Regions from separate parts of the Pseudomonas sp. NPDC078416 genome, predicted to be linked through region 3. Evidence: predicted binding sites of a transcription regulator. Region 3 holds the regulator's gene; each other region holds the start of a gene.

Region 1 (5,553 bases), on a different contig from region 3:
GCCGCCGAAAACGCAGGCGGCGGTGTAGTAACCTGCGGTCACCGGGCTCAGGCCGTATTGATCGTTGAAATAGCCGGGCAGGGCGCTGGCCAGGCCGATGAAGCCGCCGAAGGTGACGCTGTAAAAGAACATGAACCACCAGCTGTCGCGGTCGCCCAGGGCTTTGAAATAGTCACCCATGGATTTGGCTTTGGGGCGTTCCGGAGCGTTTTTGGCCATGAGGGAGAAAGCGATGAGGGTCAGCAGCAGCGGCGCTACGGCGAAGCCGAACACGTTGTTCCAGCCGAAACTGGCCGCCAGCACGGGTGCGATCAGTGCCGCGAACACAGTACCGGAGTTGCCGGCCCCGGCGATGCCCATGGCTTTGCCCTGATGCTGCGGCGGGTACCACTGCGAGGCCAGCGGCAGGGCCACCGCGAAGGACGCGCCGGCCATGCCGAGAAATACCCCTAGCAGCAGCGCTTGTTCATAGCTGTGAATGCCCAGTTGCCAGGCACCAAGCAGCGCGGCGATGACGATAACCTGGCCGATGATCCCTGCGGTCTTCGGTGACAACTGATCGGCGAGCATGCCCATGATGAACCGCAGCACCGCACCCGCGAGAATCGGCGTCGCCACCATCAGGCCGCGTTGCTGGGTGGTCAGGTGCAGGTCGGCGGCAATCTGCACCGCCATCGGGCCGAGCAGGTACCAGACCATGAAGCTCAGGTCGAAATACAGGAACGCTGCAAACAATGTCGGTTTATGGCCGGCTTTCCAGAAACTCGTGTTCATCTACCACCTCATCTGCAGGGATTCGTGTTCGGTGGAGATGTCTCTCGCACCGCTACGGTTCAGGTCATGCAGGCGAAGCACCAGACCGGCACTCCACCCGCCCCGATGTACTCAGGGCAAAAACGAAAAAACGCCGCAGCCCTGTACGCTTTCGCGAAGGGGTGCGACGTCTTTGTCGTGAGTGGGCAACCGCCGTTGGTTACCTGTGATGTGTAGCTAGCAATACATGGGCCAAATGCGCGCCAGACTCCGGGTTGGGATGAATTCGGCAGGCCCTGCGCATTTTTTCGAGCCGGCTTGCTGGCGAATGCAGTGGGTCAGCGGCACAGCGTCAGCTGACACAGTGGGTTCGTCCGATCGCGGCCCGCAGCAAGCCGGTTCCTACAATGGGCTAGCGTCAAACGAGCAAATGGCGTCGGGCACTGGACCTGTAGGAGCGCGCTTGCCCGCGAAGGCAGAGTGTCAGGCGATGGGTTCGTCACAGGCATACCGCGTTCGCGGGCAAGCGCGCTCCTACAGTGGATCTCGGCGAGGCACCCTACCTTCGGAATGACCAAAGCCGGCAGATGCTGGCTTGCTGGCGAATGCAGTGGGGCAGTGGGGGCGGTGGGTCAGCGGCTCAGTCGTCAGCTGCCACAATGGGTTCGTCCGATCGCGGCCCGCAGCAAGCCGGCTCATGCAGTAGGCATGCGTCAAACGAGCAAATGGCGTCGGCCACTCAACCTGTAGGAGCGCGCTTGCCCGCGAAGGCAGAGTGTCAGGCGATGGGTTCGTCACAGGCACACCGCGTTCGCGGGAAAGCGCGTTCCTACAGTGGACCTTGGTAAGGCATCCAACTTTCGGCCTACCCAAAGCCGGTCTCTACAGAGAGAGTGGGTGTAGCCATTCACGCCGAGGTCGTCCGGGCCTGGATGCGCTCAGCCCAGCAGCTCACTCATGGCGATGATCTGCTCTGCCACCTGAATCAGCTTCTGCTGGCGGCTCATGGCCTGGCGTCGCATCAGGGTGTAGGCCTCTTCCTCGTTGCACTGCTTCATCTTCATCAGCAGTCCCTTGGCCATCTCGATGCGCTTGCGCTCGGCCAGTTGCTGATCGCGGGCATGCAGTTGCGCGCGCAGGTCCTGATCGCTTTCAAAGCGGGCCATGGCGACGTCCAGAATCGGCTGCAGGCGTTGGGCGTGAATGCCTTCGACGATGTAGGCGCTGACCCCGGACTTGATCGCCTGACGCATCACAACGGGGTCGTGCTCGTCGGTGAACATCACGATCGGGCGTGGCAGATCGCGGGTCACCAGCACCACTTGCTCCAGCACGTCACGGCCCGGCGATTCGGTGTCGATGAGGATCACGTCCGGGCGCACGGCGTGGACCCGGGCCGGCAGGTCGATGATCAGCCCGGATTCGTCGATCACCTCGAAACCGGCTTCGGTCAGCGCCGCTTTCAGGCGACCGACCTTTTTAGGGGTGTCGTTGATCAGCAGGATTCGCAGCATCTTGGCGTCTCCTCAGCGATCAGCATGAACGAGGGCCGCATCGGCCAGCGCGTGCAGCTTGAAGCTGCGGGCGTAACGCGCCGGGTCGCTGCCGTCCCAGATTTTGCCGTCAATCAGCTGGCTGCTGCGCATGGGCGACGGCGGCACGGCGACGCCCAGTGCTTCGGCGGCCTTGCGGTACAGGCCCAGTTGCTGGACGCTGCGGGCGACGCCGAGGTAATCCGGGTCTTCGCGCAACAAGCCCCAGCGGCGGAACTGGGTCATGAACCACATGCCGTCGGAAAGCCACGGCATGTTCACCTCACCGTCGCCATGGAAGCGGATAGCGTGGTGGTCGTGCCACCGGTTGCCGAGCCCGTCGTCGTATTCGCCAAGCAGCCGCGATTCGATGGCGCCGACGGGAGCATTGACGTACTCGGCGGCGCTGAGCAACTGCGCCGTGCTTCGGCGATTGTCAGCGCTCTCTTCTATGAAACGACTGGCTTCAATCACGGCCATCACCAGCGCCCGCGCCGTGTTCGGGTACTGCTCGGCGAATTCCAGGCTGCACGCCAACACCTTCTCCGGGTGATCCGGCCAGATGGCCTGGGACGTCGCGAGGGTGAAGCCCAGGTTTTGCTGAACGGCGCTGGCACCCCAAGGCTCGCCGACGCAAAAGCCGTCGATACGCCCGGCCTGCAAGTGCTCGACCATCTGCGGCGGCGGCACCACCACGCTGTCGACATCGCGCAGCGGATGAATACCCTGGCTCGCGAGCCAGTAATAGAGCCACAGGGCGTGATTGCCGGTGGGAAAGGTCTGGGCGAAGGTCAGTTTTGAGTCGCTTTGGTGCGTGCGTCGATCGAGTGCATCAGGAGTGGTCACACCAGCCTCCTGCAGTGACCGCGACAGGTTGATGCTCTGGCCGTTCTGGTTCAGCCCCATCAGCACCGCCATGTTCTTTGCCGGCCCGGCCAGTCCCAGTTGCACGGCGTAGACCAGGCCGTAGAGGCTGTGGGCCGCATGCAATTGGCCGCTGACCAGTTTGTCGCGCAGGTTGGCCCACGATGGCTGGCGGTGCAGGTTGATGTGCAGGCCATAGGGCTGGGCGAAGCCCTGGGTCGCGGCGACGATGAGCGAGGCGCTGTCGGTGAGCGCCATGAAACCGAGGTCGACGCTGGCCAGCTCCGGTGCATCGCTGCCGTTGACCCAGGCCTGCGAGGGGGTGAGCGTGTCATTCATGAGTGCCATTCCGCGTGGAGGCCGACGCGCCTTTCAACGCCGCCGATCGTCCAAAAAAAACGCCGCCTCGCCCCGATTGAACCGCGGCGACAGCGACGTCATTGTCCTGTGTCTCGCTCCGCCATTGGATCGAGTCGATACAGCACTTAAAGCAAGCGATATGCCAGCGGCGAGCAGGTCAGTCAGCAAAGTTCTCGACATGCCTCGCGCTTCGCCTGCGCCGGCGTTTATAATCCGCCGCTGATCCCAGCCGCAATCGAGCCGCGCCCGCCCATGTATAACCTGGCCCGCCAGTTACTGTTCAAACTCTCCCCGGAAGCTTCCCACGATCTGTCCATCGATCTGATCGGAGCAGGCGGGCGTCTGGGGCTAAACGGCCTGTTCAACAAGGCGCCGATGCAGCTGCCGGTGACCGTCATGGGCCTGCGCTTCCCCAACCCGGTCGGGCTGGCGGCGGGGCTGGACAAGAACGGCGCGGCCATCGACGGCTTCTCGCAACTGGGGTTCGGTTTCGTCGAGATCGGCACCGTCACGCCACGGCCTCAGCCGGGCAATCCCAAACCGCGCATTTTCCGTCTGCCCCACGCCGAAGCCATCATCAACCGCATGGGCTTCAACAACCTGGGCGTCGACAATCTGGTCAGCCGGGTGCAGGCCGCGCAATACAAGGGCGTGCTGGGCATCAACATCGGCAAGAACGTCGACACCCCGGTTGAGCGCGCCGTCGATGACTACCTGATCTGCCTGGACAAGGTCTACGCCCACGCCAGTTACATCACCGTCAACGTCAGTTCGCCGAACACGCCGGGCCTGCGCAGCCTGCAATTCGGCGACTCGCTCAAGCAACTGCTCGTAGCCCTGCGTCTGCGCCAGGAAGCCCTGACACTGATTCACGGCAAACGCGTGCCGCTGGCCATCAAGATTGCACCGGACATGAGCGATGAAGAGACCGTACTGGTTGCCGGCGCGTTGCTGGAGTCGGGCATGGACGCGGTGATCGCGACCAACACCACCCTCAGCCGCCAGGGGGTTGAAGGCTTGCCCCACGGCGACGAAGCGGGTGGCCTGTCGGGCGCGCCGGTGCGCGAGCAGAGCACGCACATCGTCAAGGTGCTGGCCGGTGAGCTGGGCGGGCGCTTGCCGATCATTGCGGCCGGTGGCATTACCGAAGGCAGACACGCAGCCGAGAAGATCGCTGCCGGGGCGAGTCTGGTGCAGATTTATTCGGGCTTTATCTACAAGGGGCCGGCGCTGATTCGCGAGTCGGTGGACGCGATCGCGGCGATGTCCCGCTGATCCATCCCGCTTCATCCGGACGAAAAGAGGGGTTCCGACTGGAACCCCTCTTGGGCTTGAGCCCGCCGCCCGGGTGGGGCGTGCGTGGTAATGGTGAATCGGTCAAGCATGTCGAAGAAGCTTTAGGTCAGGCTGTAACGTGAGGGTTGCGTCAGCCGACCGCGTGAAGTTCGTTGAGTCTGTGAATGCCCGCAGTGCCGGTCATACCGTCCCAGTTGTCGCCGCGTCCTTCTCGCCAGCCATTGATCCAGGCTTGACGCACTGACGGTAGAGTAAATGGGCAAAGCTCACGGGATTTACCGGATACGCCATACTGGTATCCGCGCGAAAATGCTCTTTCCATCGGATCACGCTTAAGTCTTCTCATAGGGTGTTGCCCTCGTTTGTTGACTGTAATGTCCCTGGAGACCTCAGATTGAGGTCGGGCAGAAAATTTTCTGCCCTTAGCGGCCCGCTGCCGGCGTCGCGGGCTTGATGCCACCGCCGTTGCGGCGATGACCTTGGTTGATTTCTAACCAATGAAAGATGCGCTGTGAATGATCGTTTTGTCATAAGAACGTAACCATTCAGGCATTACGACCATAAGCAACCACTCGTTTGACAAGTGTTTTGTGCGGGGACCCCTTTTAAACGGGGCTTTGCCGTGGCAGTGCAAGTGTTTCGCAATTGCGAGTGCTGGCCGTTTGCAGTCAGCGGAAAAACGACGAAGGGTCAGCGATGTGACTTTTTATTGCAGCCGCCGTCGTGCTGAATAGTGGTTTTTTAACAT
Region 2 (5,553 bases), on a different contig from region 3:
AGCTGCGGACAACACTTTGGTCACCTTTGCCTCGGCGCGAGCCGGTGACTTCGAAGCGCTTGTTGCCATCCGGATTGAGGCCATGCGTGAGAGCCTTGAGCGCATTGGGCGTTTCGATCCCGTGCGCGCCCGGGAACGTTTCCGGGAAGGTTTTTCTCCCGAATTTACCCGCCACGTTGAGGTTTCCGGCGAGCGGGTGGGTTTTGTCGTGGTCAAGCCGCGTATCGACGGGTTGTTGCTCGATCACCTTTACATCAAGCCAGGCGCACAGGGATCAGGAACAGGTTCGATTGTCCTTCGTCAGATCTTCATGGAAGCGGACGCGGCGGTGCAGACTTTATACGTTGGGGCTCTGAAGGAAAGCGCTTCAAACCGGTTTTACATTCGGCATGGGTTTCAGTTCGTCGAGGCTGGCGAGTTCGATAATTACTATGTTCGGCACGCTGCTCAAGGCTGCCCGCCAGTGGGTGGCTGAACAAAGCCTTCATAGGACAGCGCCGACAGGCGTTACGGCCGGCGCCCGGTCTTGAGACCACCCGGAGTTCTGGCTGAACTTACGGTTCTTACGACCTGCGCAAAGCAGAGATCGAGCGGGGTGAGGCGATCAAAGCCCAGGTTCAGCGCATTGCGCACTGCGCCTGAGCAACATCAGCATCCAACGCTCAACCCTGCGGCTCAGCCCTTGACGCCTTCGGCTGTGTCGCCAACTGCGCTTCCATCTCCGCCATCTTCGCTTCCAGTGCCTCAAGACGGGCGCGGGTGCGGGCGAGGACGATCATCTGGCTGTCGAATTCTTCCCGGCTGACCAGGTCCAGCTTGCTGAAGCCGCTTTGCAGCAGCGCCTTGAACTGGGTTTCGAATTCGCTGCGTGGAACCGGGGTTTCGCCGCTGAACAGGCGGGAAGCGTGGCCGCTCAGGGCGTCGAGAAAAGCTTTGGGGGCGAGCATGATGATATTCCGGAATCAGATGGGACGAGTGTAGCACGCAGCTTTTGGCCACTTGGGGCTGGGCATGGGCTGCACGCTTTTCGCGCATGACCTCGGGCACGTGCGCACCGTTGTTGTGCGGCGATGGCAATCGACGACTACGCTGAAGCATGAATTATCGGTCGAAGTGCCGAAATTCTTGCCGATCGGTGAGATGGCAAGCTTTCTGCTTAGTGGCTTGTAACCCATGCACTGATGCAGTCGCTGTGACGAATGCAGTGCGGCAGGCGGAGCGGGGAATGTTTCGTCAGAAGCGGTTTTCTGGAGTTGGTCAGGTCTCTTGCGGACACGACGCGTTACAAAGCCAGACACTGCGCTTAGACTTGAGTCGGGTTTGTTTTCCTGGGGCAAGTCCACCAATTCGGGAGAAAGTTTCATGAAGCTAGTCACTGCCATCATCAAGCCGTTCAAGCTGGACGACGTACGCGAGTCGCTGTCCGAAATCGGCGTGCAGGGCATCACGGTTACTGAAGTCAAAGGCTTCGGACGTCAGAAAGGCCACACCGAGCTGTATCGCGGTGCGGAGTATGTAGTCGACTTCCTCCCCAAGGTGAAGATCGATGTTGCGATCGACGACAAGGATCTGGACCGCGTTATCGAAGCGATAACCAAAGCGGCCAACACCGGCAAGATCGGTGACGGAAAGATCTTCGTGGTCAATCTGGAACAGGCCATCCGCATCCGTACCGGCGAAACCGATACCGACGCAATCTAAGCCGCCAAACCCCAACGCCCCAGGAGAAAACAATATGACTCTGCGTCAATTCGCAGGGCTAGGAGCCCTGTTGTCCCTCGTAACCCCTGGCTTGGCCATGGCGGCAGACGAAGTGGCAGCCCCCGTACTCAATTCCGGCGACACCGCCTGGATGCTGACCTCCACCGCGCTGGTGCTGTTCATGACCATCCCCGGTCTGGCGCTGTTCTACGGCGGCATGGTCCGCTCGAAAAACATTCTTTCCGTGATGATGCAGTGCTTCGCCATTACCGGCCTGATCAGCATCCTGTGGGTCGTTTACGGCTACAGCATGGCGTTCGACACCACCGGGATGGAAGCCAACGTCGTCAACTTCAACTCCTTCGTCGGCGGTCTGTCGAAGGCGTTCCTGGCAGGCATCACCCCTGCGAGCATCACAGGCCCTGCGGCGCTGTTCCCGGAAGCCGTTTTCGTGACCTTCCAGATGACCTTCGCCATCATCACCCCGGCCCTGATCGTCGGCGCCTTCGCAGAACGCATGAAGTTCTCCGCGATGCTGATCTTCATGGGGATCTGGTTCACCCTGGTTTACGCGCCAATCGCGCACATGGTCTGGAGCGGCGTCGGTGGTCTGTTGTGGGACTGGGGCGTGCTCGACTTCGCGGGCGGCACCGTTGTTCACATCAACGCCGGTGTGGCTGGCCTGGTAGCGTGCCTGGTACTGGGCAAGCGCAAAGGTTTCCCGACCACCCCGATGGCTCCGCACAATCTGGGTTACACCCTGGTCGGCGCGGCCATGCTCTGGGTCGGCTGGTTCGGCTTCAACGCAGGTTCCGCGGCTGCGGCCAACGGCACCGCCGGTATGGCCATGCTGGTTACCCAGATCGCTACCGCTGCTGCAGCGCTGGGCTGGATGTTCGCCGAATGGCTGACTCACGGTAAGCCAAGCGCTCTGGGCATCGCCTCGGGTGTGGTTGCCGGTCTGGTTGCTGTCACTCCGGCTGCCGGTACTGTCGGCCCGATGGGCGGCCTGATCATCGGTCTGGCGGCAGGCGTGGTCTGCTTCTTCTGCGCCACCAGCCTGAAACGCAAACTGGGCTACGACGACTCCCTGGATGCTTTCGGCGTTCATGGTATCGGCGGTATTCTCGGCGCGATTCTGACCGGCGTGTTCGCAGCCCCTTCGCTGGGCGGCTTCGGCACCGTGACCGACATCGCGGCACAAGTCTGGATTCAGTGCAAAGGCGTCGGCTTCACCGTCATCTACACCGCAATCGTGACCTTCATCATTCTCAAGGTGCTCGACATGGTCATGGGCCTGCGTGTCACCGAAGAAGAAGAAGCGGTTGGCCTGGATCTGGCGCAACACAACGAACGTGGCTACAACTTGTAATCCACCCATGAAAAAATGCCCGGGTCTCCGGGCATTTTTTTGTCTGGCGTTTGTCGATAGGGATGTCCGCACAGGGGGCAGGCGCTCCAGGCAGGAACATCCGCAGCAATGTGCGGCCAAACCCGACGATTCCGGAGGCTTGCGAGGGCATAAACGCCCTTGTTCAGCGCTCTTGAAAATCGTCGCTCATTACGCACTTTGTTTTTTTTTCCAGCGCGTTAGAATGCGCGCCGAAGGGCGGAGAACGGTATGTGGCAACAGACCTTGATCACGCTGCGGGCAAGGCCTCGTGGTTTCCATCTGGTGACTGACGAGATCGTCGCGGGCCTTCGTGAATTACGCGAATGCCGCATCGGCCTGCTGCATGTCTGGTTGCAGCACACTTCGGCCTCGTTGACCGTCAACGAGAACGCAGACCCGGCGGTACGTCGCGATTTCGAGCGTTTCTTCAACCGTCTGGTGCCCCAGGGGCGCGACGGCTACGAGCATGACGACGAAGGGCCCGATGATTTGCCGGCGCACTTCAAAGCCAGTCTGCTTGGCTGCCAGCTTACATTACCGGTTACAAATGGACGGCTGGCGTTGGGCACATGGCAGGGTATTTATCTGGGCGAGCACCGCGATGCAGGCGGTGCCCGTAAAGTCCTCGTCACGCTTCAGGGTGAGGGGCACGACCGCTGAGAGTACGCGGTAGTTGAATTTTTTCCGGCTGTCCAAGAAATCAAGCCCGGCTGGGCTATAACTAATCTGCTTTCGCAAGTCATGAGGTAGAACATGAGCGACGACGACATCGAAGAAGGTCTGGAAGACGATCTGGAAGAAGGGGAGGACGGTGAGGGGCTTGCAGCGGCTTCCGATGAAGATGTAGTGGAGGTCGATGACAGCGCTGAAGTCTCTGCGACTCCGGCCAAAGGCAAGGCCAAGGCTGCCGTCTCGGTTGACGAATTGCCGAGCGTGGAGGCCAAGAATAAAGAGCGTGATGCTCTGGCTCGCGCGATGGAAGAGTTCCTGGCTCGCGGTGGCAAGGTCGTGGAAGTGGAGGCCAACGTGGTCGCCGATCCGCCCAAGAAGCCCGACAACAAGTACGGCAGCCGCCCTATCTAAGGGACTGGCTGTGCGCCTGATGAAAAACCCGCTGTCGCTGCGGGTTTTTTATTGCCTGCGATTCGGGTGGTTTAGTTGTCAGGTACTGGCATCGGGCAATGCTGTGGGAGCGCGGTTGCCCGCGAATCGCGATGTGCCTGATATAAATGTGTAGCTGACACACCGCAGTTCGCGGGCAAGCGCGCTCCTGCAAAGAGCGGTGTGGACGAAGCAGGAAGTTGTGATCAAGCCCAGCGGGCCAGCGCCTCTGGTAATTGCGTCAGACTGCTGATTTCAGCGTCCGGCGCTCTTTCAGCCTCCCAGACCTTACCGCCGGGGTTGTACCAGATGGCCCGCATGCCGGCCTTTTGAGCACCGGCGATGTCGTCACCGGGGTGATCACCAACATGCACGGCCTGGCTGGCATCGGCTTTGCCGCGCTTCAGCGCTTCGACGAAAGGCGCAGGGTCGGGTTTGCCGATGCCCAGGTCTTCGGCGCATAGCGCGAAGGCGAAATAGTCGGCCAGGCCAAGGCGGCGGACGTCGGCATTGCCGTTGGTCACGACACCCAGCGTGTAAGACTTGGTCAGGATCTCCAGGGTCGGAACCACTTCAGGGAAGATGTCCAACTGGTGTCGCCCCTGAAGAAACACTTCAAAGCTCTGGTCCGCCAGTTCATGGGCTTGGGCATGATCATACCCGGCATCCTCAAGGGCGTGAAAAAGCACCGTGCGGCGCAACGCACTGATCCGGTGCTTGAACGTCGGATCCTCTTCGATGAGTCGCGAGCGAATCTCCCACAGATGCTCGACCGGAACCGGCCCGAGTTTTGGTGCGTTGGCAGCCAGCCACTCACGCAGCTTGGCTTCGGCACTGACAATCGCCGGTGCGGTTTCCCACAGCGTGTCGTCCAGATCGAAGGTGATCAGCTTAATGCTCATTGTCGGCGTTACCTTTGCGCTTGGCCCGTGGATGGGCGCTGTCATACACCGTGGCCAGATGCTGGAAATCCAGATGGGTGTAAATCTGAGTGGTGGCGATGTCGGCGTGGCCCAGCAGTTCCTGCACAGCGCGCAGGTCCTGGGACGACTCCAGCAAGTGACTGGCGAATGAATGACGAAGCATGTGCGGGTGCAGGTTCTGGCCCAACTCGCGTTCGCCGGCGGCCTTGACCCGCAGTTGGATCGAGCGCGGCCCCAGACGGCGACCTTGCTGGCTGACGAACACCGCGTCGTCCTGCGGATTGGCCAGCGCCCGTTGCTTGAGCCATTCCTCCAGCGCTTCCCGGGCCTTTCGGCCGACCGGTAAAACGCGGCTTTTGCTGCCTTTGCCGAGGACCTGCACGAGACCGTCCGCCAGATCCAGGTCTGCACAGTTCAGCCCGGTCAGCTCTGACA
Region 3 (5,553 bases):
CGGCGAGTTTCGGAAAAGCGCTTGAGCAGGGTTGATTCATCGGCGTCGAGGAACAGCACGTCGCACTGGATATGCCGGGCACGAACCTCGGCGAGCATCCGCGGGAATCGCGTCAGGTGACTGGGCAGATTGCGCGCGTCAATCGAGACCGCCAGCAGGGGCTCAGCCAATTCGGTATTGATCAGTGCGCGCTCGGCCAGTTCCGGGAGCAGCCCGGCGGGCAGGTTATCGACGCAATAGAATCCGCTGTCTTCAAGGACATCGAGGGCCGTGCTCTTGCCGGAGCCGGAGCGGCCGCTGACGATGATCATGCGCATGATCAGTGACCGTTCTGGACGTCGATCACGACGTTGTAGAGCTCTTCAGCGGTTTTGGCACCGCGCAGCCGCTTACGCACCTCGGCCTGATCAAGCATGCTGGCGATCTGGCGCAGCAGTTCGAGGTGGGCATCGGTGGCCGCTTCCGGGACCAGCAGCACAAACAGCAGGTCAACCGGTGCGCCGTCGATGGCGTCGAAATCAATGGGTTTTTCGAGATGCAGCACGGCGCTGACAGGCGTTGAACAGCCCTTCAAGCGGCAGTGGGGAATGGCGATGCCATTACCGAATCCGGTAGAGCCGAGCTTTTCACGGGCAATAAGACTTTCAAACACCACCTGCTCATCAAGATCAGGCACTTGCTTGCTGATCACGTTGGCGATGTTTTGGAGTACGGCTTTTTTGCTGCCGCCTGGCACGTTCACAAGTGAACGGCCAGGGGTCAGGATATTTTCAAGTCGGATCATGAGTGGGGAGTGTCAGCGAGCAGTCGCGCCTTGCAGCAGACTTTGCTGTTTTTCCTTATGTTTTTTGAGTTGGCGGTCAAGCTTGTCGGCAAGCAGGTCAATGGCTGCATACATGTCGTCGTGTTCGGCGTTGGCAACCACTTCAGCGCCAGGAACGTGCAGGGTGGCTTCGATCTTCTGCTTGAGCTTCTCGACCTCCATCGTGACCTGCACATTCGTGATCTTGTCGAAATGGCGTTCCAGTCGGGCGAGTTTCTCGCCGATGTAGGTCCGCAGAGGTTCGGTCACTTCCAGCTGGTGTCCACTGATGTTGACTTGCATACAGCTTCTCCTTCGTTGCCAGTGCATTAAGAGGCAGGCGTAATGCCTGCCACTGGAACGCTTTGACGTGTGACCTTTACATCAGTCGCTTGCGTTCGCTGGACGGCGAAATCCCAAGGGATTCGCGGTACTTGGCGACTGTGCGACGGGCCACTTGAATGCCTTGTGCTTCCAGTAAACCAGCGATCTTGCTGTCACTCAACGGCTTTTTCTGATTTTCCGCAGCGACCAGTTTTTTGATGATCGCGCGAATCGCCGTGGACGAGCATTCGCCGCCTTCGGAGGTGCTGACGTGGCTGGAAAAGAAATATTTGAGTTCGTAGATCCCGCGCGGCGTGTGCATGAACTTTTGCGTGGTCACCCGGGAAATCGTCGATTCATGCATGCCGACCGCTTCAGCGATGTCATGCAGAACCAGCGGTTTCATGGCCTCGTCGCCGTACTCGAGGAAGCCGCGCTGGTGTTCAACGATTTGCGTCGCCACCTTCATCAGGGTCTCGTTACGGCTCTGCAGGCTCTTGATGAACCAGCGAGCTTCCTGCAGCTGATTGCGCATGAACGTGTTGTCGGCGCTGGTATCGGCGCGACGCACGAACCCTGCGTACTGGGGATTGACCCGCAGGCGCGGCACGGATTCCTGGTTCAGCTCCACCAGCCAGCGCTCGTTGTCCTTGCGCACGATGACGTCGGGCACGACGTACTCGGCTTCGCTGGACTCGATCTGCGAACCGGGGCGCGGGTTGAGGCTCTGCACCAGTTCGATGACCTGACGCAGGTCGTCTTCCTTGAGCTTCATGCGGCGCATCAGTTGCGCGTAGTCGCGGCTGCCCAACAGGTCGATGTATTCGCTGACCAGCTTCTGCGCTTCCGCCAGCCACCTGGTTTTGGCCGGCAACTGGCGAAGCTGCAGCAGCAGGCATTCGCTCAGGTTGCGAGCACCGATGCCGGCAGGCTCGAACTGCTGAATGCGGTGCAGAACGGCTTCGATTTCGTCCAGCTCGATATCGAGCTCGGGATCGAACGCGTCGAGCATTTCTTCGAGTGTTTCGTCGAGGTAGCCCTGGTTGTTGATGCAGTCGATCAGGGTCACGGCGATCAGGCGGTCGGTGTCCGACATTGGCGCCAGGTTGAGTTGCCAGAGCAGGTGGCTTTGCAGGCTCTCGCCAACGGAGGTGCGGGTGGTGAAATCCCACTCGTCATCGTCGTTGCTGGGCAGGCTGCTGGCGCTGGTTTGGTAGACGTCTTCCCACGCGGTGTCGACGGGCAGCTCGTTGGGAATGCGCTCGTTCCAGTCGCCCTCATCGAGGTTGTCGACGGTTGGCGCCGATTCCTGGTAGGTGGGTTCCTGAACATCAGCGTTGGGCTTTTGCTCTACGTTATCCGCCAGGGGGTCGGCGTTATCGAAATCGTCGCCTTCCTCCTGCCGTTCCAGCATCGGGTTCGACTCCAGCGCCTCCTGAATCTCCTGTTGGAGATCCAGTGTCGACAACTGAAGCAAGCGGATTGCCTGTTGCAGCTGAGGCGTCATCGTCAGCTGCTGGCCCATTCTCAAGACTAGCGAAGGTTTCATGGCAGGGCTTAACACCTTATTCGCCGGCGCACTGCGCGCCATTTACTACCAGGGCGCCGAGGGCGCCAACTTAAGCAAATTATATGCCTGAAGCTGGAGGGTTTGCCTAGAGTGTGATGACAATTAAAAAACGAGGTCGGCGATGGCGCACGTTGCGGGGTACCGCACAACCTCATGTCATCACTGCGGTTACAGGCGGAACTCGTGACCCAGATACACTTCCTTGACCAACTGGTTGGCCAGGATGGATTCGGCGTCGCCTTCGGCAATCAGCTGCCCATCGTTGACGATGTAGGCGGTTTCGCAGATGTCTAGCGTCTCACGCACGTTGTGGTCGGTGATCAGCACGCCGATCCCTTTGGCCTTGAGGTGGTGGATGATCTGCTTGATGTCGCCTACGGAAATAGGGTCGACACCGGCGAAGGGTTCATCGAGCAGAATGAATTTTGGCGAAGTGGCGAGGGCGCGTGCGATTTCCACGCGGCGACGTTCGCCGCCCGACAGGCTCATGCCCAGATTGTCGCGAATGTGGGTGATGTGGAATTCCTGCAGCAGGCTCTCCAGCTCCTTGCGGCGGGCAGCGCGATCGAGCTCTTTGCGGGTCTCCAGGATCGCCATGATGTTGTCCGAGACGGAGAGCTTGCGGAAGATCGACGCTTCCTGTGGCAGGTAGCCAATACCGGCGCGTGCGCGCCCGTGCATCGGCTGGTGGCTGACGTCCTGGTCGTCGATCAGGACGCGACCCTGATCCGCCTGAACCAGCCCGACGATCATGTAGAAACAGGTGGTCTTGCCGGCGCCGTTGGGGCCAAGCAGGCCGACAATCTGGCCGCTCTCGATGGACAGGCTGACGTCACGGACGACCTGGCGGCTTTTGTAGGCCTTGGCCAGGTGTTGGGCTTTCAGCGTCGCCATTACTGGGCCTTCTGCTGGTCGGTTTTCTTTTTCGGCTGGATGACCATGTCGATGCGAGGGCGTGGAGCGGTGATTTTGGTGCCATTGGCACGACCTGCGTTCACGACCTGCTTGACGGTGTCATAGACGATTTTCTCGCCTTCGGACGTATTGCCGTCGTTCACAACCTTGGCCTTGTCGATCAGCACAATGCGGTTCTGGGCCGCGAAGTACTGGATGGTGACACCCCATGCCTGAACGATCGGCTTGTCCACCGATGGCTTCTGCTCGTAATAGGCCAGGTTGCCCACGGACGTGAATACGTCCACGTCGCCTTGCGGTGTACGGGTGATGGTCACGGTGTTGCCGGTGATCTTCATCGTGCCCTGGGTAATGATGACATTGCCTTTGTAAGTGGCGATGCCTTGCTTGTCGTCCAGCTGCGCGTCATCCGACTGGATGTGGATGGGTTGATCGCGATCCGTCGGCAGAGACCAGGCGCTCGCGCTTCCCAGTGCTGCGCCCAGGCCGAGCAAAAAAGGAAGGGTTTTAACGAGCCTCATACTGTCCTCTTACGTTGGATAGCAGGTTCATCCTGCTTTCTTTCAGATACGCTTTCATACCCGTGCCGGTCGTTACACCGCCAAGGCCGTCGATTCTAACGGGTTGGGCAGTTTCCGCATATTGCTTCTGCGGGAATACAGTCATGCGGCTGCTGGTGATGATGGTGGTGCGGTTCTTTTCGTCGGTGCGGTTGATGCGCACCGAGTCGATCAGCTCGACGTGATCTCCCCCTGGCGACACTTCGGCGCGAACGCTCTGTACGTGCCACGGGAAGGTCGAGCCGCGATACATCTGCAGCACCGGCGTGGTCATCAGGGTGACGTCGGTGGCTTTCAAGTGCTCGACTTTGTCGGCGGTCATGTCGTACTGCATGGTCCCGTCGGGCAGGTACTGAATGCTGTGGGCGTTGGTCGCGTAGTAATCGACAGCGCTTTCATCCACGGCAGCCTTGGGTTGGTCCAGAAAGCTTTCCGGACTGATGTTCCAGTAGCCGACCGCTGCCAGCAGCAGTGCCAGCACACCGAACAGCAGAAACGTACGAAACTTTTTGCTCAGCATAAATGCACTTCTATAGATAGGCGGCGTGAGCCGCTTCGAGGTTGCCCTGAGCGTTCAGGATCAACTCGCAGAATTCGCGGGCAGCGCCTTCGCCGCCGCGTGCCTGGGTAATGCCGTGGGCATGCTCGCGGACAAAGCTGGCAGCATTGGCAACAGCCATGCCCAGGCCGACCCGGCGAATGACCGGCAGATCAGGCAAATCGTCACCCAGGTACGCGACCTGCTCGTAGCTTAGATTCAGTTGCTGCAAAAGCTCGTCAAGGACCACGAGTTTGTCTTCGCGGCCCTGATAAAGGTGTGCGATGCCGAGGTTCTTCGCACGCCGCTCAACCACGGGCGTCTTGCGTCCGCTGATGATGGCAGTCGTCACACCCGAATTGATGAGCATCTTGATGCCCTGGCCGTCGAGGGTGTTGAACGTCTTGAACTCGCTGCCGTCTTCGAGGAAATACAGGCGCCCGTCGGTCAGTACGCCATCGACGTCGAAAATCGCCAGCTTGATGTTCTTGCCGCGTTGCATCAGGTCATTCATATCGGCGCTCATTTACATGACTCCTGCGCGGAGCAGGTCTTGAAGGTTGAACGCGCCAACCGGGCGATCGTTCTCGTCGACCACGATGAGTGCGCCGATCTTGTTGTCTTCCATGATTTTCAAGGCTTCGGCCGCGAGCATTTCCGGGCGCACGGTCTTGCCGTGTACGGTCATCACTTCATCGATGATCGCCTGGCGTATATCGATCGGGCGATCCAGCGTGCGACGCAAGTCACCGTCCGTGAAGATACCGGCAAGGCGGCCGTCGCTCTCCAGGATGGCGGTCATGCCCAGCCCCTTGCGGGTCATTTCCATCAGCGAGTCGCGAAG
Region 4 (5,553 bases), on a different contig from region 3:
TGCCCGGTCAAGTAACCCAGCGTACCCGACTGCGGCGCGCCCGTGACCGGGATGCCCGACGAAGCCGATTCGCGCCAGTTGGTGCCGCCCGCCGGGGACAGGCCCTGAACGTTGGCGAAGTTGGTCAGCGACACTTGACCGATGACCTTGGACTGACCGTTGGTGTAGGTCGCGAACATGTTGCCGGTGGCGTCGATGTTCATCGCCGTGATCTGGCCGGTGGCGTAACCGTCCTGGGTCTTGGTGATTGCACCCGACACCGCGTTGGTCTGGGTGGTCGCCAGCATGTTGAGCTTGATCCCGCCCGCATTCGCGGCCGCGCCATTGCTCGCCCAGGTGGTGGTGCTGCCAACGGTGGTCTTGGCGGCCGGCACCCAGTTGTTGATGGAGAAGACACCGCCCGCACCCACGCTCACGTTGGGCGAATTGGTGGTATCAGGGGCGCCGGTACCGCTGGTAATCAAGCTACCCGACGAATCGAAGGTCACTGCGGTCGCGTCAGCGGTGGTGGAGTTTGGATCGCTGATGCTGCGGCCATCGACCAGGCTGTACATCGTCCAGGTATTGGTGCCCGTCTTCGAAAAATACTGGTCGAGGGTGTGTTCGTTACCCTGACTGTCATACAGCGGCGTGCTGTAGGTGGTGGTGTAGCTGTTGGTGTCGGACGGCGAGAACGTCGCAACCGTCGGAACCGTCGACGAGGAGTTCAGGTTGGAGGCGACGGTGATCAAGCTGGTGCTTTTCGGCGCCAGGTTCGACGAATCGACACGCAGGTTGCTCAACACGCCCGTGGCGACATTGCCCTGACCGTCAACGCTGTAGCCCTGCAGATTGTTGCCCGCTTCGTTGACGATGTAGCCAGCGGAGTCAGTGTGAAATGCACCGGCACGGGTATAGAGCTGCTCGCCGTTGTTGCTCAGCTTGAAGAAGCCGTTGCCGTTGATCGCCAGGTCCAGGCTGCGGCCGGTACCGGTGTTCAGCGTGCCTTGGGTGAACTGCTGCGAAACCGCGGCGGTGGTGACGCCGCTGCCGGTGTTGGTGCCGCCAGAGGTGCCGCGAATCGATTGGGCGTACTGGTCAGCAAATTCCGCACGGGAAGATTTGAAACCGGTGGTCGCGACGTTGGCAATGTTGTTGCCGGTGACGTCGAGACTTTTGTTTGCGGCGTAGAGCCCACTAAGACCAACATTGAAAGACATGATTAACTCCTGCGCCGTCTAGTCGGCTCTAAATTCCGATTTGCTTGATTTTTGCCAGTGCCACCTGGGTGCCGCCGGCCAGGTTCAACGTCATGTCAGAGCCCGTTGTGCCCATGGTCACGCTGTTGACTGTCGCCGGCAGATAGGTGCTCAACGTAGTGGCGGTGCCGTTGAGGCTGCCGTTGGCGACGAAGCTGTAATTGCCCGCTGCCAGCGCTGTGCCGCTGTCATCTTTGCCATCCCAGCTAAAGGATGTAGTGCCGGCCGCCTGAGTACCCAGGTCGATGGTGCGCACGACGTTGGTACCGGTGCTGTCGTAGATCTTCACCGTGGTGTCGGTGCTGGACGATGGCAGCACCACCGATCCGGTCATGGCCTTGCTGGTGTCAACGTAGGTGGAACCTGCGTCCACGGTCACCGAGCGGCCGACCAGCGAGGAAGCCTGCAACGCCTGGGACGACTGATACATGGTGCTGATCGAGTCGACCGAGGTGCTCAGGTTCTGCATGGTTTCCAGGCTGCTGAACTGAGCCAGCTGCGCCACGAACTCGCTGTTGTCCTGAGGATCGAGCGGGTTCTGATTCTGCATTTGCGTGACCAGCAACTGCAGGAATGAATCCTTGCCCAGGGAACTTGAGCCGGTGAGGCTGCTGGTGCTGGATTTGGTGCTGGTGCCTGTGGTTCCGGAGGTCGTGCTTTGCAGCCCTTTGAGGAACGTCGAGGTAGCGTCTGTGCTTGAGACCGTCATGGATTTCGCCCTTTATCACTGACCGAGGGTCAGGACCTTCTGCATCATTGTTTTCGCGGTGTTCATGATTTCCGCATTGGTCTGGAACGAACGGCTGGCCGAGATCATGTCGGCCATCTCGTTGACGACGTTGACGTTCGGGTAATACACGTAGCCGTTCTTGTCCGCTGACGGGTGATTTGGCTCGTAACGTGCCTCCAGGTTGGAAGCGTCTTCGACGATGCCGGAAACCTGCACGCCGGTGCCGGCCTGACCCTGGTCTTCGAACAGCGATGCGCTGCCGCCGGACTCCTGACCCTGGAAGACGGTGGCGAACACCGGATGCCGGGCGCGATAGGTCTTGTCCAGGCTGGAGGACACGGTTTCGGCGTTGGCGATGTTGCTGGCCACGGTGTTGAGGCGGGTGTTCTGGGCACTCATGCCGCTACCGGCAATATTGAAAACACTGGACAGGGACATGGATTACTCTCCGCGCAGGGCTGCAACCAGCCCTTTGAATTTGCTGTTGAGCAAGGTGAAGCTGGCCTGAAAACCGATGGCGTTTTCGGCGTAGTTGGCGTTTTCGACTTGGGAGTCGACGGTGTTCTGGTCCAGCGACGGCTGCGACGGGGTGCGGTAGAGCAGGCTGGCTTCGCCATCGCTCATGCCTTCGGCTTCGATGTGACGGTTGTTGGTCATGTCGAGGGCGAAGTGGCCGTTTTTGCTTTTGTCGCTTTCGGCGGCCAGGACTTTGGAGAAGTCCAGGTCACGCGCCTTGTAGTTGGGGGTGTCGGCGTTGGTGATGTTGTTGGCCAGCACTTCGGCACGCTGAGCGCGGAAGTTGAGTGCTTTTTCGTGGATGCCGAGGGCGTTTTCAAAACTGATGCTCATGTCGGGACCTTTGAGGGCTGACCAGATGTACGTGCAGGAGTTATAGCAAGGTGCGTGCCACTTGCTGGAAGTGCCGTTTTACGAGGGCTGCAGGGGTGTTGGTGCAGGGGGATGACAGAAAAGCGGCAAGGGATTTCCGCTCGATGGGCGGAAAGCGGCAAGGCAGGTGCCGTTTTTTTGCCGTATTACGCGTCAGCATCAGCCTCAGCTTGGAAGATCCAGATCAACAGCGTCTGCCTGGGGGGCAGACCGTTTCGCCTTCGGCGAGTTACTTTTAAAAAGCACTAGATGTAACCAAAAGTGCCTGCTCTCGGTTGGGTCCCTCCTCCGTCGGGATTCCCTCACTCCGACGATGCTCCGTGGGCCCGCGCCGAACGGACATCCATGTCCTGACGGCGCTCTCGCCGCATCCATGCGGCTCGACCCACTCCACATCGTCTGCGTTCGGCCTGCACCCAAGTCGCGATTTTCGTCGTCTGGGCTGGCTGTGCATGAAGATCAAGAGCAGATCAAAGGCTTCCCGGCTAAAGCCGGTCCCACTGAGGACGCGCTGCTTCAACGATCTTTGATCGGTCATCGTCGCGCCTGACAGAACGCATTTTTTCTGTAGGAGCCGGCTTGCTGGCGAACGCGGTGGGTCAGGTATGCATGTATCGACTGACACATTGCATTCGCCAGCAAGCCGGCTCCTACAGTGAAATCGCGCTCACCCAGCGGGACCGGCTCTGACAGTAGGACCGGCTTTAGCCGGGAAGCCCTTGATCTGCTTTAGATGTGCTTCAGATCAGCTTTTGATCTGCTTTAAAGCGCTTTTGATTTTCATACACAAAAGGCTCAGTCACCGCCAATCGCGACTTGGGTGCAGGCTGAACGTAGGTCTCGCGCAGTGGGCCGAGCCGCATGGATGCGGCGAGAGCGCCGTCAGGGCATGGATGCCCGTTCGGCGCGGGCCCACGGAGCGAGACCGGAGTGAGGGTACTCCGACGAAGGAGGAGCCCAACCAGGAGCAGGCACCCTTGGTTACTTGGGGATGGTGCGACTTTCGACTTTTCCAAGTAACTCGCCGAAGGCGAAATGTCTGCCATTAGGCAGACCAAACTCAGCGCCAATACAATCAACCCGCTGCCAAAAATCCAAGCGCCAACACAAAACAAAAACCCGCCTAAGCGGGTTCTAAAACAAAACCGGAGCCAATCACTTGGCCTGATAAATAATCCCGGGACTGCACTGCACCATCTGATAATGATCCGGTAACCCGTTCAACGCCTCCGACGCCCCAAGGAACAAATACCCCCCAGGCTTCAACGTCGAATGAATACGCAACAAAATATCCTTCTTCACCTCCGCCGAAAAATAAATCAGCACATTGCGACAGAACACGATATCGAACTTGCCCAACGCCGCATAACTGTCCAACAGATTGAACGAACGGAACTCCACACGGCTCTTGATCGGCGCCTTCACCGTCCAGCGCCCTGGCGTCTTCTGATCGAAGAAACGCTGCAGACGATCCGGCGACAGACCCCGGCCGATGGCCAGACTGTCGTACTCACCCGTCTTGCAATTGTTCAACATCAAACCCGACAAATCCGTCGCCACAATCTGCGCCCCGGACTTCAACTGCCCCGGGTTACTGCGCTCGAACTCATCGATTGTCATCGACAGCGAATACGGTTCCTGACCTGACGAACACGCCGCCGACCAGATGCGCAAACGCTGGTTAGGGCTGGCCTTGATCGCCTCGGGCAACACCTTGTTCTTCATCACCTCGAAGGGATACGTGTCGCGAAACCATAACGTTTCGTTGGTGGTCATCGCATCGACCACCTGCTCGCGCAAACCACTGCGCGGCTGGGTCTGGATACGCTGAATCAGCTCACCCAACGACTTGATGGACTGTTGTTCCATCAACTTGTTGAGGCGGCTGGAGACCAGATACTGCTTATTTTCACCCAGCAAAATGCCACAGGCTTTTTCCAGGAATACCCGGAACTGATCAAAATCCAAATTACCTGTAGACATGCCGCCTCTCAAATCATGTGAACAGCAAGGAGGAAAACCCCTCCTCAGCTGATATCTGCCGCCTTGATACGATCTACTACCCTCGCCGCCAGATCGTCCGGCCGGAACTTGGCCAGGAAATCATCAGCGCCGACCTTCTTGACCATCGCCTGGTTGAACACGCCGGACAACGACGTGTGCAACACAATGTGCAACTTCTGCATGCGCGGGTCGCTGCGAATCTCCGCAGTGAGGGTATAGCCATCCATCTCCGGCATTTCAATGTCGGAAATCATCATCAGGAATTCTTCTTCCGGCTTCTTGCCTTCATCCACCAGTTTGCGCAGGAAATCCAGTGCCTGACGACCGTCATTCAACGCCGTGACTTCCACGCCGACGGTTTGCAGGCAACGCGTCACCTGTTTGCGCGCCACCGAGGAATCATCGACCGTCAGCACACGCAACGACAGCGCCTTGTGCTGCACCTCCGCCGTGACCACGCCGACCGAGATGTTCTCGGAGACCGGCGCCACCTCGGCGAGGATCTTCTCGACGTCGATGATCTCCACCAACTGGTTGTCCAGACGCGTCACTGCCGTCAGGTAGTGGTCGCGACCCGTGCCCTTGGGTGGCGGATGAATGTCTTCCCAGTTCATGTTGACGATGCGTTCCACCGCATGCACCAGGAAGCCCTGAATCTTGGTGTTGTATTCCGTGATGATCACGAATGAATTG

Evidence for each region. Region 3 encodes sigma-54, which starts transcription at its own class of promoters, with help from an activator protein. Its sites were predicted from a motif close to ANTGGCATNNANNTTGCTNT; they were not measured.
Region 1: ACQKEN_RS08485 (CmpA/NrtA family ABC transporter substrate-binding protein) is a predicted target of sigma-54. The motif match lies at 3,637-3,656, and genes of this name have one in related genera.
Region 2: glnK (P-II family nitrogen regulator) is a predicted target of sigma-54. The motif match lies at 1,140-1,159, and genes of this name have one in related genera.
Region 4: flgB (flagellar basal body rod protein FlgB) is a predicted target of sigma-54. The motif match lies at 2,860-2,879, and genes of this name have one in related genera.

The regions. Positions count from the first base shown of each region.
Region 1 covers NZ_JBNNGV010000005.1:152,040-157,592, reverse strand. Annotated here, with positions in the region: gene ACQKEN_RS08495 (nitrate/nitrite transporter) at 1-774, opposite strand, end outside; gene ACQKEN_RS08490 (ANTAR domain-containing response regulator) at 1,692-2,267, opposite strand; gene ACQKEN_RS08485 (CmpA/NrtA family ABC transporter substrate-binding protein) at 2,280-3,488, opposite strand; gene ACQKEN_RS08480 (quinone-dependent dihydroorotate dehydrogenase) at 3,762-4,784, shown strand; gene rmf (ribosome modulation factor) at 4,936-5,151, opposite strand.
Region 2 covers NZ_JBNNGV010000001.1:154,610-160,162, forward strand. Annotated here, with positions in the region: gene ACQKEN_RS00705 (N-acetyltransferase family protein) at 1-475, shown strand, start outside; gene ACQKEN_RS00710 (accessory factor UbiK family protein) at 663-947, opposite strand; gene glnK (P-II family nitrogen regulator) at 1,363-1,701, shown strand; gene ACQKEN_RS00720 (ammonium transporter) at 1,736-3,073, shown strand; gene ACQKEN_RS00725 (secondary thiamine-phosphate synthase enzyme YjbQ) at 3,323-3,754, shown strand; gene ACQKEN_RS00730 (hypothetical protein) at 3,848-4,177, shown strand; gene ACQKEN_RS00735 (HAD family hydrolase) at 4,402-5,097, opposite strand; gene xerC (tyrosine recombinase XerC) at 5,087-5,553, opposite strand, start outside.
Region 3 covers NZ_JBNNGV010000027.1:15,111-20,663, forward strand. Annotated here, with positions in the region: gene rapZ (RNase adapter RapZ) at 1-317, opposite strand, end outside; gene ptsN (PTS IIA-like nitrogen regulatory protein PtsN) at 320-784, opposite strand; gene hpf (ribosome hibernation-promoting factor, HPF/YfiA family) at 797-1,105, opposite strand; gene ACQKEN_RS20120 (RNA polymerase factor sigma-54) at 1,182-2,675, opposite strand; gene lptB (LPS export ABC transporter ATP-binding protein) at 2,865-3,590, opposite strand; gene lptA (lipopolysaccharide transport periplasmic protein LptA) at 3,590-4,132, opposite strand; gene lptC (LPS export ABC transporter periplasmic protein LptC) at 4,119-4,691, opposite strand; gene kdsC (3-deoxy-manno-octulosonate-8-phosphatase KdsC) at 4,702-5,235, opposite strand; gene ACQKEN_RS20145 (KpsF/GutQ family sugar-phosphate isomerase) at 5,236-5,553, opposite strand, start outside.
Region 4 covers NZ_JBNNGV010000024.1:15,828-21,380, forward strand. Annotated here, with positions in the region: gene flgE (flagellar hook protein FlgE) at 1-1,199, opposite strand, end outside; gene ACQKEN_RS19035 (flagellar hook assembly protein FlgD) at 1,228-1,947, opposite strand; gene flgC (flagellar basal body rod protein FlgC) at 1,963-2,406, opposite strand; gene flgB (flagellar basal body rod protein FlgB) at 2,410-2,817, opposite strand; gene cheR (protein-glutamate O-methyltransferase CheR) at 4,012-4,839, opposite strand; gene ACQKEN_RS19055 (chemotaxis protein CheV) at 4,884-5,553, opposite strand, start outside.